3 regions of the Paenibacillus sp. GCM10027629 genome follow, and region 1 is predicted to be linked to each of the others. Evidence: predicted binding sites of a transcription regulator. Region 1 holds the regulator's gene; each other region holds the start of a gene.
The links. Region 1 encodes LexA, which represses DNA repair genes until DNA is damaged. Its sites were predicted from a motif close to CGAACATATGTTCG; they were not measured.
Positions count from the first base shown of each region.

Region 1 (4,351 bases):
CCACCATGAGGTTGCTCCGGGACAACATGAGATTGATTTTAAATATGCAAATGCGATTAAAGCTGCAGACCAAATTCAGACCTTTAAGCTTGTTGTTAAGACGATTGCTAGACAGCATGGGCTACATGCAACATTTATGGCGAAACCGTTATATGGTGTGAATGGTTCAGGTATGCACTGTCATCAGTCGCTATTCAATGGCAAAACAAATATGTTCTATGATGAGAGTGACAAGCTGGGTCTAAGCGAAACAGCTCGTCAATACATGGCAGGCATTTTGAAGCATGCTCGTGGATTCGCAGCGATTACGAATCCAACGGTGAACTCCTACAAACGGTTGGTTCCAGGTTATGAAGCGCCTTGCTATGTGGCGTGGTCCGCAAGTAACCGTAGCCCGATGATTCGTATTCCTGCATCTCGTGGTCTGGGAACACGCGTTGAAGTACGTAACCCGGATCCAGCTGCGAATCCGTATCTATCGCTTGCAGTGATGCTCAAAGCAGGTCTAGATGGCATTAAGAACAAAATGGAGCTTCCAGCACCTACGGACCGTAACATCTATGTCATGTCCGAAGAAGAGCGTATCGCTGAAGGTATTCCTAGCTTGCCGTCCGATCTTCGTGAAGCCTTGACAGAGCTTGTGAATGACGAAGTCATCTGCAGTGCACTAGGTGAGCACGCATTGACTCACTTCTATGAGTTGAAAGAAATCGAGTGGGATATGTATCGCACGCAAGTTCACCAATGGGAACGCGATCAATACATCACTCTTTACTAAAATGATGGAACCCCTAGCGCTGTAAGTGTTAGGGGTTTTTGTTTGAAATATTTGTAACCTAACAGCCCTCGTTGTAGCGGCTGTTTTTGTTTGTTCCAGCGATTTGAGGTCATATGGGGTGGGCAGCAAAGCCGAATTCTCTTATCGTTGGATCGAATGGTTAGCTATGTAAATGCAGTGTTGCAATCATGATGATATGAACCAGGTTGGTAAACTATCTGTGGACGACACTGTTGCTGCGGATACGAATGGTTACCTCTAACATTGAAGTTTGAAAGGTGAACCAAGATGAAAATAATCCGACCAGCTGCTGCGCATGCCGATCTTGTGAAGGTAGGCAGATTATCCAAATCCGTGCCAGGCAACTTGAACTAAGTGAAAAACAAGCTGATAACTGTGTGACACAGATGTCGGCTTGTTTTTTTTACGGATGAAACATGTATAGAATGCAAGTTCACCAAGGAAATTTTCGCACTCATGTGAAAGAAAAAATGTTGACGCAAACGCTCAGGGAACTCAATGAAATAGGGGCGGTTTTCATCTATATAAAGGCATAAAAGAGTCCCTCGATCGCTCGGGGGACTCTTCATAATAAATTAGCATCTCGCTGGGACAACCAGCGATGCTAATATGTATAGCAATTAGTGCATATTGCGGAACAAGCCAATAACCTTACCGAGAATGGTAACGTGATTCAAACGAATCGGTTCCATCGTTGAATTCTCAGGTTGTAATCGAATATGGTCTTTTTCTTTATAGAAAGTCTTGACTGTAGCTTCGTCATCTTCTGTCATCGCTACGACGATATCGCCATTATTCGCTGTCTGCTGCTGGCGGACGATAACAAAATCACCATTATGAATACCTGCCTCGATCATACTTTCCCCCATAACGGAGAGCATGAACACGTTCTGGTCATGTACGAATTGCTCTGGAAGCGGGAAATAATCTTCAATGTTCTCCGTCGCAGTAATTGGCGCACCTGCGGTAACTTTCCCCACGATCGGTACCTTCGCAATCATCTGCGTATAGAGATGCGTATGTTCGGATTCTTCCTGACTCAGAAGTTCGATGGCCCGCGGTTTGGTAGGGTCGCGGCGTATTAAACCCTTCTTCTCTAATCGATCCAAGTGGCCGTGCACAGTGGAGCTGGAAGCTAGACCGACAGCTTCTCCAATCTCACGAACAGAAGGAGGGTAACCTTTAGATCGTACTTCATTCCTTATAAATTCTAAAATAGCTTGTTGTCTATTGGATATTTTAGACATGAGGTTCAACTCCATTACTAGACTTTTACAAAATTATAGCATAGAACTACCGTTCGTACAAACATTAGTTCTAAAATGTAAGAACGAGGGGAACGAACGTTCTAAAATAGTGTTGACACAAACGAATGTTCGTGTTAAATTATGGACATAGAAAACAGAACAAACGTTTGGGGTGCTGATTATGCTAAAGTATAGCTCATATCAAAGTGTGTATAATAACCGTTCCGAGGTCGTGAATAGAGACTCTTTTCTTAAGAAGAAGGTTGTTCAGGTTGTATTGTTCTTAGTCCTTGTATGCAGTTTGACGAGTATGGGATTATTGAATGCATTTGCTGCAGATACGCGTGAAGGGGAACATAATGCGAACATTCCGTTGCAGGTTGTTGTGTCTTCAGGTGATACATTGTGGGCGATTGCGAAGGAACATAAGCCAGCTGGGATGGATGTTCGTAATTATATTGAAATGATCAAAGACCTGAATGGTAAACGGAACAGTTCCATTCAATCAGGTGAAGTGATTAAATTACCAATTCTTTAAAAGGCTAATTCGTATACTCGATAGGGCATAGGCCCTGCTGAGAGTGGATGGGTTACCCTTGACAACCTCTATTGTAAATGTCAAAGTAATAAAGACAGAATAGGGGGGATAGTGATGAATTTCGACAAGATTGTAGAGCGAATTAATGAATTGGCTCGTAAACATAAAACGGTAGGTTTGACGCCGGAAGAGACGGTTGAACGGGACGCGCTTCGTCAACAATATATTGATGGGTTCAAACGTTCCTTGAAGCAACAACTTGATAATATCGAGTTTGTTGATGAGGATGATAATAATCCAACAATTAAACATTAGATGAAGCAAGTTTTCCTTCGGGAAAACTTCCAAGGAGGAAGAATTTCGATGGCCCGTTCATGGGAAAGAATGGTACGCAAGAACACGAAGAATGTAAATAAGGCTCGTAAGAAACAGGGGCAACAAGTGATCGGTGCGAGTAGAGATGCGAAATCGGATGTGGATCGTTATGTTGGGCGAAACTTGATCCTACCTATTACATTAGTAGCATTCGGATTATTGTATGCCCTACTATATTCCGCTGGTGGTCAGAATATCTCGGCAGCACTGTTCTGGGCAACGGTGGGGTTATACATATTCCTTGGCGTTGTAATCTTCCTGCGCAGACCTTATATTAGTGTTGGTAAATCTTTTGTAGGGACACGCCGTTTCAATCGAGACGTTCGTCTAGACGCTAGCCAAATCAAGGATATCACCGTGCAAAAAGGTTACGTCGTCATTGGTACGAAGGCTAAAGGTTCCAACTGGGTGTTCTCAAGATTGATGAATCGTTACGACACGGTAGTGATCGGTGAGCGGTTGAAAGAGTTTGCACGCGTTAATAATGTTCCTTTTGAAGAGCGTTAATTAAATAGAGCACTGTAAAGGTATGGGGGAGAAGAGAGATGACGATTAAAGCCGTATTATTCGATCTGGACGATACTTTATTGTGGGATGATCGCAGTGTGAAGGAAGCGTTTGAAGCTACTTGTGTTGCAGCAGCTCAAGCATATCCTCAAATTCAGCCTGTTGCGTTGGAAGAAGCGGTAAGACGAGAAGCTAGAGCACTCTATGAATCTTTTCCGACATTCCCGTTCACACAGATGATTGGAATTAACCCTTTTGAAGGGCTGTGGGCGAATTTTACGCATGGGGAACAACAAGAGTTTCGACAATTACAAGCCTTAGCGCCTAGTTACAGAACAGAAGCGTGGACACGTGGTCTGAAGTCGTTAGGGGTTGAAGATGCGGAGCTTGGCGAACGATTGGGTCTATTATTCGCGACAGAGCGTCGGGCTCGTCCTTACGTATATGAAGAGACGTTCCAGATTCTAGATGAATTGAAAGGGAACGTGAAGCTCCTATTATTAACGAATGGGTCACCTGACTTGCAACAGGAGAAGCTTAACGGAGTACCTAATATCATGTCTTATTTTGATCATATCGTGATCTCTGGCGCATTCGGAGAAGGTAAGCCAGCGTCATCTATATTTAGACATGCGATGGCTGCACTTGAGATTGAGCCTCATGAGGGGCTTATGGTGGGGGACAAGCTTACAACCGATATTAAAGGCGCACTTGGTGTTGGAATGCATGCCGTATGGGTTAATCGACATGGTGCACAGCGCTCGACTGAAATTGTTCCTGATTATGAAATCACGCATCTCTCTGAACTTCACAATATTATACAGCAACATGTATAAATAGCGGGAATCCCTTGTTCTGAATATGGAACAAGGGATTTTTGCATTC
Region 1 covers NZ_JBHTGZ010000009.1:1,533,532-1,537,882, reverse strand. The annotation lists gene glnA (type I glutamate--ammonia ligase) at 1-778, shown strand, start outside; gene lexA (transcriptional repressor LexA) at 1,420-2,046, opposite strand; gene ACFQZR_RS16555 (LysM peptidoglycan-binding domain-containing protein) at 2,255-2,584, shown strand; gene ACFQZR_RS16550 (DUF896 domain-containing protein) at 2,699-2,899, shown strand; gene ACFQZR_RS16545 (hypothetical protein) at 2,948-3,466, shown strand; gene ACFQZR_RS16540 (HAD family hydrolase) at 3,505-4,302, shown strand.

Region 2 (4,351 bases), on a different contig from region 1:
GAAGCTGAACAATGAGATATGACAACGTCCGTTCCGGATGTGCAATATAACGCAGCTGTTCTTCCGTTGGTTGTAGTGGATGCGGTTCTCCTGTTAGTAAGCGCTCCTGAATTCCCGGAAAAATCGTACGTAAATGCCGCATCAATTCCGATGGGAGCAGCGTTCTACCTTCCTCATCGGCAAGCGGATAGCTCACCCATAGATGCTCACTAGGCGTCGTCAATGCTTGATAGATAATAAACCGCTCATCCAGCAATTTACGACGAATCCCCGGCGCGAGCCGAAGTCCGATCTCTTCTAGGCGTTCCCGCTCTTGTTCCGTTAAGACTCCATCTTCAATGGCACGTGCTGGAATGACACCGTCATTCACCCCCAGCATGAAGCAATATTTGATCTGGCCTGACCGTGTTCGATCCATGCTTCCGATCAATACCTGATCCAGTGCCGCTGGAACGAGGGCGAGCTTCATGCTCTCAAGCCCTGTCTCGACAACCCCTGCGAACAATTCGATGTTCAGTTCCTCATCGCCCATCATTTCCACGATCTGATCCAACAAGTCGATCACATTACCCCATAACTGGCGATGTTCCTTGGCCCGCTGCGGTTGCCCCGCGATCACTTGCTCATGACTCATCCGATCTAGCCGATCCGCAGCCTCTACGCGAACAAGCAAGCTGTATACGGCTTCACACATGCCGCGTACGTTACGCGCATTTTTCAATGCCTGCTCAAACGCATGTAATGGCTGCACAATTCGCTCACGGCATCGTTCGAGCACGTCATCACGGCCCATCTCGAGCTCTAAGTTCGCAGCACTAGCATCTTCGTTCGGATCCAGTGAGACAGCATGCATTCTCCGCCACGGTCGTCCATCTGTCCAACGCGAGCCTTGAATTCCCGTTGCAAGGACATAATTTTCGAGCACATCCATCTCATGCCGTCCGATTTCTCCATCTGCTGGCAGGAGGAAATCCGTCTTAATACACCGAAACACCGCGTCATAACGCCAATGGTTCGATACGATTTCAAGGGATGACCGAATAAATTCAACAAGCGGATGATGGAGCACTTTTCTTTTCTGATCGAGGAAATAGGGAATCTCATGATCTGTAAAAATGGTTGTAACCAGTTCCTCATAATCCGCAATATTGCGCACCATAATCGCCATCTCGCGCCAGCGGACCTTACGTTCCCTGGACAGTCGCAGCATCTCGCGTACGACACCTTCAACCTCTGCCCGACGATTCACGGCACCGTAAAGTGTGATTCCACAGGTCGGATGATCTGGCTGTACAATCGTTTTATCTGCCATGCGCATCGGACTGCGACGGTCATAAGCACGTTCTAGATGGGAGAGCATTGGGCTCTTCCGATATCGCGGAAGTGGTGAATCCTCCAAGACGATTGTAGGCTCTACAGGAACGTTTAACTGCTCCGCAAGTGCGCGAATTTGCATATATGTCGTCGCAGCAGGATGGAACAACTCCAGCTCATGAGGAGGTATCCCCTCGTCATACGGCTTATCTACACAACAGGTAATTGTCACTTGTGCCGCATGCTGAACTAATTGTTCAAGCACCTGATACTCTTGCGGCGTAAACCCGTGAAAACCATCAATCCAAATCTCCGTATTCGCAATCGATGCCGACTGTGGCAATCCTTCTGCAAGCAGCGCAAGGTAGTGCTCCGAATCCACATAATGATTCGCGAGTGTATGTTCAAATTCCCGATAGATCATCGTAATGTCATGCAGCTTGTCCTGCACGAGCGTCTGACTTCCCATATGCTGCGCAGCAAATTGCGCATGCTCTTCGAGCTGCGTTACATCGAGGCAATACCGTTTAAATTCGTTATAGAGTTCATTTAATTTATCGACAAAACCGAGCTGATCGGCCGATTTTCCGAACAAACGCAGCTCTTTTTGATGCCGGTGGATTATTTTATAGAGCAGCATCTTCTTGCCTTCATCATTAATAGGAAGAAGGGCTGTCCCCCCGATTTCTTGCATCACCCGAAAGGCGAGACGACGGAAGCTGAGTACTTGTCCGCGAATCATCCCCTGTACATCGGGTGAGTTCACGAGCGCATGCTCGACTTGAAACGTTCCTTGTTCTGGCACCAAGATCATAAGCGGCGCGCCGTCTGGCTGCAGCCGGAGCTTTTCCTTGACCTGGTTAAGTATGAAATGCGTCTTGCCGCTCCCCGAGCGACCGATCACGAATTGAATAGACATGCAGCTCCCCCTTAGTTACAAACGTCCGTTCTGCTTTATCTATCTATCTTAACATATTTGGACGAATTGTTGTGCTGTGGAAGAAGATGTCGATTGGAAAACCGTGGGTTAGAGCGAAGGGGCAAATCCTTGTTCACTGACTAGAATGTGATCTTCATCAAAATAGGGCTTAAGCGTCGCAATTACGCGGAGATAGGCCTCTGGATCGTACCATCCGGCTTGCTCCTCGGTATACAACTTGGAAATTCCTAAGGCTTTGGTCCGCTTTCCTTGATTGCCGTCGCCCATGAAATAATCATCGACACAGACACGATCTGCAACCTGGGACAACCATGCACCAAACGCCTCCGAGCTCGGCAGCACAGGTGCCACTGTCGCTTGCGTCGGTAATCCTGCTTCGGTTAACTGATGCAGTGCACGGTAACGAGCCGCTATCGGTGGTGCTGATGGGGTAAACTGCTTGCGTACCGCTTCTATATCCGTCTCTATCGTCATGCTAATACGAATGCGATCCTGCAGTTGTAGGAAGAGATCCATGTCGCGTGTTACAAGCGGACTGCGCGTCTGAATAAACAGAAAATCCGGCTTTTCCTCCGTCATCACCTCGAGCAGTGATCGTGTGATCAGCGCCTCATATTCTACGGGTTGATAAGGATCTGTACTCGAAGACATAAAGATGGTTACCGGACCTTTCTTCTTCGCACGAATCAATTCTTTACGGAGTAGCTCTGCCGCGCCCTGCTTCATATCCACCCAAGTCCCCCAAGGTTGACTTCGGAAAATAGATACAGGCAATTTGCGTACATAGCAATAAGAGCAAGCGAAGGCGCAGCCCGTGTATGGGTTCAGAGAATGTGAATATCCTTTCAAAAAACCGCCCGTCGCCGTGAGAATACTTTTCGGCTGTGTGGCTTTGATATCGAGCTGCACCAACGCTCCCCCTCCTATCGATCGATTGATTACTTACTGCGCACTTCGAACACGGCGAATTTCAAATAATGACCTTCCTGTACGCCTAGAATCTGCGGATGATCTTTTCCTGCTGCACGCCATTCCACAAGTCTGAGGATTTTGCCTGCATCCTTCGCCGCTTCTTGAATCGTCTCCAAGAACAAATCTGGCCGCATATGGAACGAACAGCTCGCCGTCACCAAGTACCCGCCTTCGTTCACCAATTTCATCCCATGTAAGTTAATGTCTTTATATCCACGGCAGGCACCTGCAACTGCGCTCCTCGTCTTCGCAAAGGCTGGCGGATCCAGAATCACAACGTCCCATGTCCGGCCCGTCTGTGCATTCAGCTTAACGGAAGTATCCACCTTCGTATCTTGCTGTGACCGCACCGTACGTTCTTCTGCCCCTTTGACCTGTGAACGCAAGTAGTCAAATGCATCCGCGACCACAAACTCGACACGGTCTGTAAAACCATTCAGATCTACGTTTTTCCTCGCACTCTCAATAGCGTGCTCCGAGATGTCTAGGCAGGTTACTTTTTTTGCGCCGTATTTACAGGCATTTAGCGTGAAGCTGCCCGTATGCGAGAAGCATTCCAGAACCGTCGCACCGTCCCAATATGGGAATGTAACGACTTTGCCGTTCGCATTCACTGGTTTCCGTTCAATCATACCATCCTGTTCAACATCTTGCAGTTGAATCCCGCTGCGTCGGCCCCAACCTTTCATAAGCGGCTCAATGGAAGCACGGTTCTCCCGTTGATCGAAGAAATATCCCGTCTTCTGCCCATGCTCAATATCTACCTCAATGAGTAGATCATTTTCACGAACCAGTACATGTCTTGGACATTCGCCATATAACAGCCCCGTGGTCTGTTCCAAGCCCTCCAATTCACGAATCGGTACATCGCTGCGCTCATAGATGCCTTGCGGCTGCATCACTTCGACTAAAGCTGAGACAATCGCTTCGCGATGCACATCCATCCCTAGCGTTAGAATCTGCACGACAAGTACGTCTGCAAATCGATCCACAATCAAACCCGGCAAGAAATCGGCTTCACCATAGACAAGACGATAGGCGTTCGCTTCGCCAAGGAAACGTTCCCGATGAGCTAGACAATGTGTGAATTGCTTCACGAAAAACGCATGGTCCATCGCTTCCAAG
Region 2 covers NZ_JBHTGZ010000003.1:431,098-435,448, reverse strand. The annotation lists gene addB (helicase-exonuclease AddAB subunit AddB) at 1-2,233, opposite strand, end outside; gene ACFQZR_RS02440 (SPL family radical SAM protein) at 2,342-3,163, opposite strand; gene ACFQZR_RS02435 (class I SAM-dependent rRNA methyltransferase) at 3,193-4,351, opposite strand, start outside.
Region 2: addB (helicase-exonuclease AddAB subunit AddB) is a predicted target of LexA. The motif match lies at 2,252-2,265, and genes of this name have one in related genera.

Region 3 (4,351 bases), on a different contig from region 1:
TCCCTTCATCCAGGAAAGTCGTAATTGTCAGATAATTCTGAATTATAATTGTTCACAATACGTTCTATTTTCGTGTGCGCCAAATCACATTTTCCGGTATAGTTGCGACCTATACTTAGAATAATTAATGTGACATATATCACGAAAAGAGGTTATCACCATGTTAAATCCATCTACGATTGCCATTATTAAATCGACCGTTCCTGTCCTTGAAGTCCATGGGACAGCGATTACCTCGCGATTCTATGAACTGCTATTTACCAATCATCCTGAACTGCTAAATATTTTCAATCATGCGAATCAACGTCAAGGAAAACAATCTGGTGCGCTCGCCAACGCGGTCTATGCGGCTGCAGCTAACATCGATCGGCTTGAGCAGATCATTCCCGTCGTCAAGCAAATTGGGCATAAACACCGTGCGCTCGGCATCAAGCCTGAACACTACCCGATCGTAGGCGAACACCTCTTGATCGCTATCAAAGACGTGCTCGGCGATGCGGCAACGGATGAGATTATCGGTGCTTGGGCTGAAGCTTACGGCGTGATCGCCGATGCGTTCATTGGCGTCGAAGCCGAGATGTATGCACAGGCAGAGGAACAGCCCGGCGGCTGGGAAGGATTCCGCAAGTTCATCGTTACACGCAAAGTGCAAGAAAGCAGCGTCATTTCGTCGTTCTACTTGAGACCTGCGGATGGTCAAGCCATCGCCTCCTTCTTACCGGGACAATACATTACTGTTCGTGTGAATGTACCGGGGAGTGCGAACACACATCTGCGTCACTATAGCCTATCGGATGCGCCGGGACAGGATTACTATCGAATTACGGTTAAACAAGAAGCTGGCAGCGATTCACAGCCTGCTGGCATTGTCTCGAGCTACCTGCATAACCATGTTCACGTTGGAGATGCACTTGAAATCAGTGCCCCAGCCGGCGATTTCACACTCGATCCGACTGCTGGCAGCGAAGCACCTGTCGTACTCATCAGTGGCGGTGTTGGATTGACACCGATGGTAAGTATGTTGAATACGATTGTAGCGCAGCAGCCTGAGCGTCCTGTAACATACATCCATGCCGCGTTGAATAGCGAATTGCATGCGATGCAGGGCCATATTGCGGAACTAACGGAACAGCATGCGCCCCTGACGTCTTATGTCATCTATGAATCACCGAGCACTGGCGATCACTACGACCATCAAGGCTTCATTGATCTTGCATGGCTGAAGTCGGTACTCCCTACAGCGACAGTGAACACCGGTGAATTCTACTTCTGCGGTCCAACACCATTCATGAAAGCCATCAATCTTGCGTTGAAACAACTAGGTGTGAGCACGGATCGTATTCACTACGAGTTCTTCGGCCCAGCTGGCAGTTTAGAAGCATAGTATTTATTGAATGCAAAAGGAGGCCACTTGTCTATTCGGACAATGAGGCCTCCTTTTTTGCGTTGTATGTGTGAGTGTTTTCAACTCTGATTGCGTAATAAGCGATTGATCGTCTCTCGGCGAACGCCAATGAGCTGTCCAATCTCCTCTTGCGTCAACAAATCCGTTAGCGTCTCATTCTTAGCATAGCTGGACATCCATTCTTCCAACAGCTTCAATCGTTCTCCTGGCGAACCAATCGTCAGATGATCAATACGCTGCTGCATGAATCGCAATTTCTCCTGCAGCATTTTGGCGATGGATAAGGCTTTATCTGGGTTCTCTTCTAGCTCCTTATACCACGCCTCTGCCGGAATCAGCTTCACCTCACTAGTCGTAATTGCCGTTGCCGTACCATGGAAATCCTTCGGCGTAATTAACGAATGGTGCGGAACAATTTCTCCCGGATACAAGATGTTAAATAACACCAGATTCCCATTCGGATGAACCCTTGTTACTTTGAAAATGCCACGCTTAATATGATACAAATATTCCCCTGAGTCACCTTGCCGGAACAAGATATCTCCTTTATGTACGATCATGCAGCTCTCTCCCGCCTTCATTATCATTCTCCCTATGATAACCAATGACAAGCCAACCAGCAAACAACTTCCACGCAGCTGCCAAAAATTGTTGTTGTCATACGAATATTTGTTCGCTATTATGAATATAATAAGAACATGTGTTCGAAATATGAATTAAACATTCTAAGCATAGGAAGTGTTCGCGATGAAATCTGTCCCCCTCCAGACCGAGGTTGATTTCACACTCGTTAAGCAGTATATTCTCCTCCCGATCGTACTGGATGTATTGGAACGAGATATGCAGACCCTGGGAATGGCGCCGCTCAAGATGCCGTCCATCTATGTTCGCAATTTGCAGCAAGTACAACGCCAAGTGCATGAAGACCTCGTACGGATTCGGAAGCAGCTCCGCTCTCATGGCCTCAAGGTCTACGAAGAGAAACGAACGAAGTCCGGCGTCGAGGTCCTCTATGTATGTCGTGGATACCACCATACGTTCTCCATGTTATGGAGCTTAATCAAGGCCGAGATTGAGCGTTATTTGAGCGAATACATGAATGTGGATTTGGATATGGAGATGTGAGTGCAGAATTCAGGATAATTCCATTCTAATCGGGAAAAGATAATTCATGATGAACATCACCATACTAATGCATCGAGGTGTTGACACATGAAAAAATATATTGCCTTAACCGCATTATTGCTGGCGGCAGGATGTACTTCCCCGAACGGAAATATGTCGACTAAGCAAGTAGCACCGGGAACACGTATTGAGACGCATTCCCACACGAAAATCCCGAAGACGCTGAAGACACAAGCTTCATCCACAGCTACTCCTGGCGCTCGGAAACCGGTTAGAATTCAACAGTCGCCTGGAGCACCGATGAAATGGATTGTTGTCGGGGAATCGCCGTCACAGTATCCGGCCAATCAGAATCCTGCGACGCCAAATCCGGTACAAACTCCAGTACAGAACCCAACAGCACCAACGACGCCAACGCCAGTTCAGAATCCAACGCAAAATCCTAACAAAAGTCCAAATAATCAGACTCCATCTGACTCTCAGCAGTTCGATCAAGAGGTTCTGCGGCTTGTGAATGAACAACGCGCCAGCGCGGGGTTAAATGCCCTAACGATGGATGCGAATTTATCAAAAATGGCGCTCGTGAAAGCGCAAGACATGATTCAGAACAATTATTTCGATCACAATTCACCAACGTATGGATCCCCCTTCGATATGATGAAAAAATTCGGGATCACGTATAATGCTGCTGGCGAAAATATTGCCAAAGGCCAGACGACACCAACTCAAGTTATGAACGACTGGATGAACAGCGAAGGCCATAGAGCGAATATTTTAAGCAGTAACTTCACCAAGCTCGGGGTCGGATTTTACAACAATGCATGGGTCCAAGAATTCACCGGATGACAGAACATGCTGCCTGAGTAGGCAGCATGTTTTTTTATTTATTCAGTTCACCATCTTGCGTAAAGACAAGGACATGTTCTGAATGATTGGACTGCGCATCATCAAATAGAGTCACGCGCCACAACTTCTCACTGGAGAGATATTCAACTGCTTTTACGACAGGAACAGAACTGTCTTTAAAGTGATTCAATGCTCTTGCTACGATATATTCTGCCGTGATATCAGCGCCTTGCGGTGAATCTGCCTTTATCATTTCAATGCTCTTCGCAGCAGCTTGACCTGGATATGAAGTTTCAATTTCCCCGCTAATTTCGACTTCAACCTTCGTTCCCAGTCCGTATTGTTTTTGCGTTCTCACCCAAATCGCTTCGCTCTGAGATGATGCATTGGACGAGAAAGCTGTGACTAGAAGCTGATCTGGCTTATTTTTGACGACATATCCTATATATTTATAAACAACATCTGGGGATTCCCTGTCACTGCTCTTGTCTGGATGGACGCAACCCGATAAAAGTAAAAATAGCACGAACAATAATGCCATAGACTTTCGTTTCATATCGTCCTCCCTTTCATCATCCAATCAACTTGCACAACCTAGATCTGGTAGTTATACTTTACTAAATAATTTGCAATGACTTGTTTGTCTTCATGCCACCATAAAATTGGTACTTCTCCAACTTTATTAAATCCTAATTTATTAGCTAATTGATTAGAGGCCTCATTGCCAGAATCACAATCCCAATAGGGAATTAACTTGCGTTGTCTACTTTGTATAATAAATTCCTGGCACAGTGTAAAAGCTAGACCTTGATTCCTATACTCTGAAAGTGTAATTATGTCTGGTTCAATATATCCCCCACCCAAATAAAAGGTGTTACATGCACTTACAAAACCTGATTCATTCAGATAACAGTAGCCAATTGCTCTTTCAAGATACATCTCCGCAGAATCCCAAAGCAAAGAATACGAATGATC
Region 3 covers NZ_JBHTGZ010000003.1:712,701-717,051, reverse strand. The annotation lists gene hmpA (NO-inducible flavohemoprotein) at 161-1,384, shown strand; gene ACFQZR_RS03845 (Crp/Fnr family transcriptional regulator) at 1,465-1,965, opposite strand; gene ACFQZR_RS03840 (YhjD family protein) at 2,153-2,530, shown strand; gene ACFQZR_RS03835 (CAP domain-containing protein) at 2,618-3,376, shown strand; gene ACFQZR_RS03830 (DUF3221 domain-containing protein) at 3,411-3,932, opposite strand; gene ACFQZR_RS03825 (GNAT family N-acetyltransferase) at 3,971-4,351, opposite strand, start outside.
Region 3: ACFQZR_RS03840 (YhjD family protein) is a predicted target of LexA. The motif match lies at 2,068-2,081, and genes of this name have one in related genera.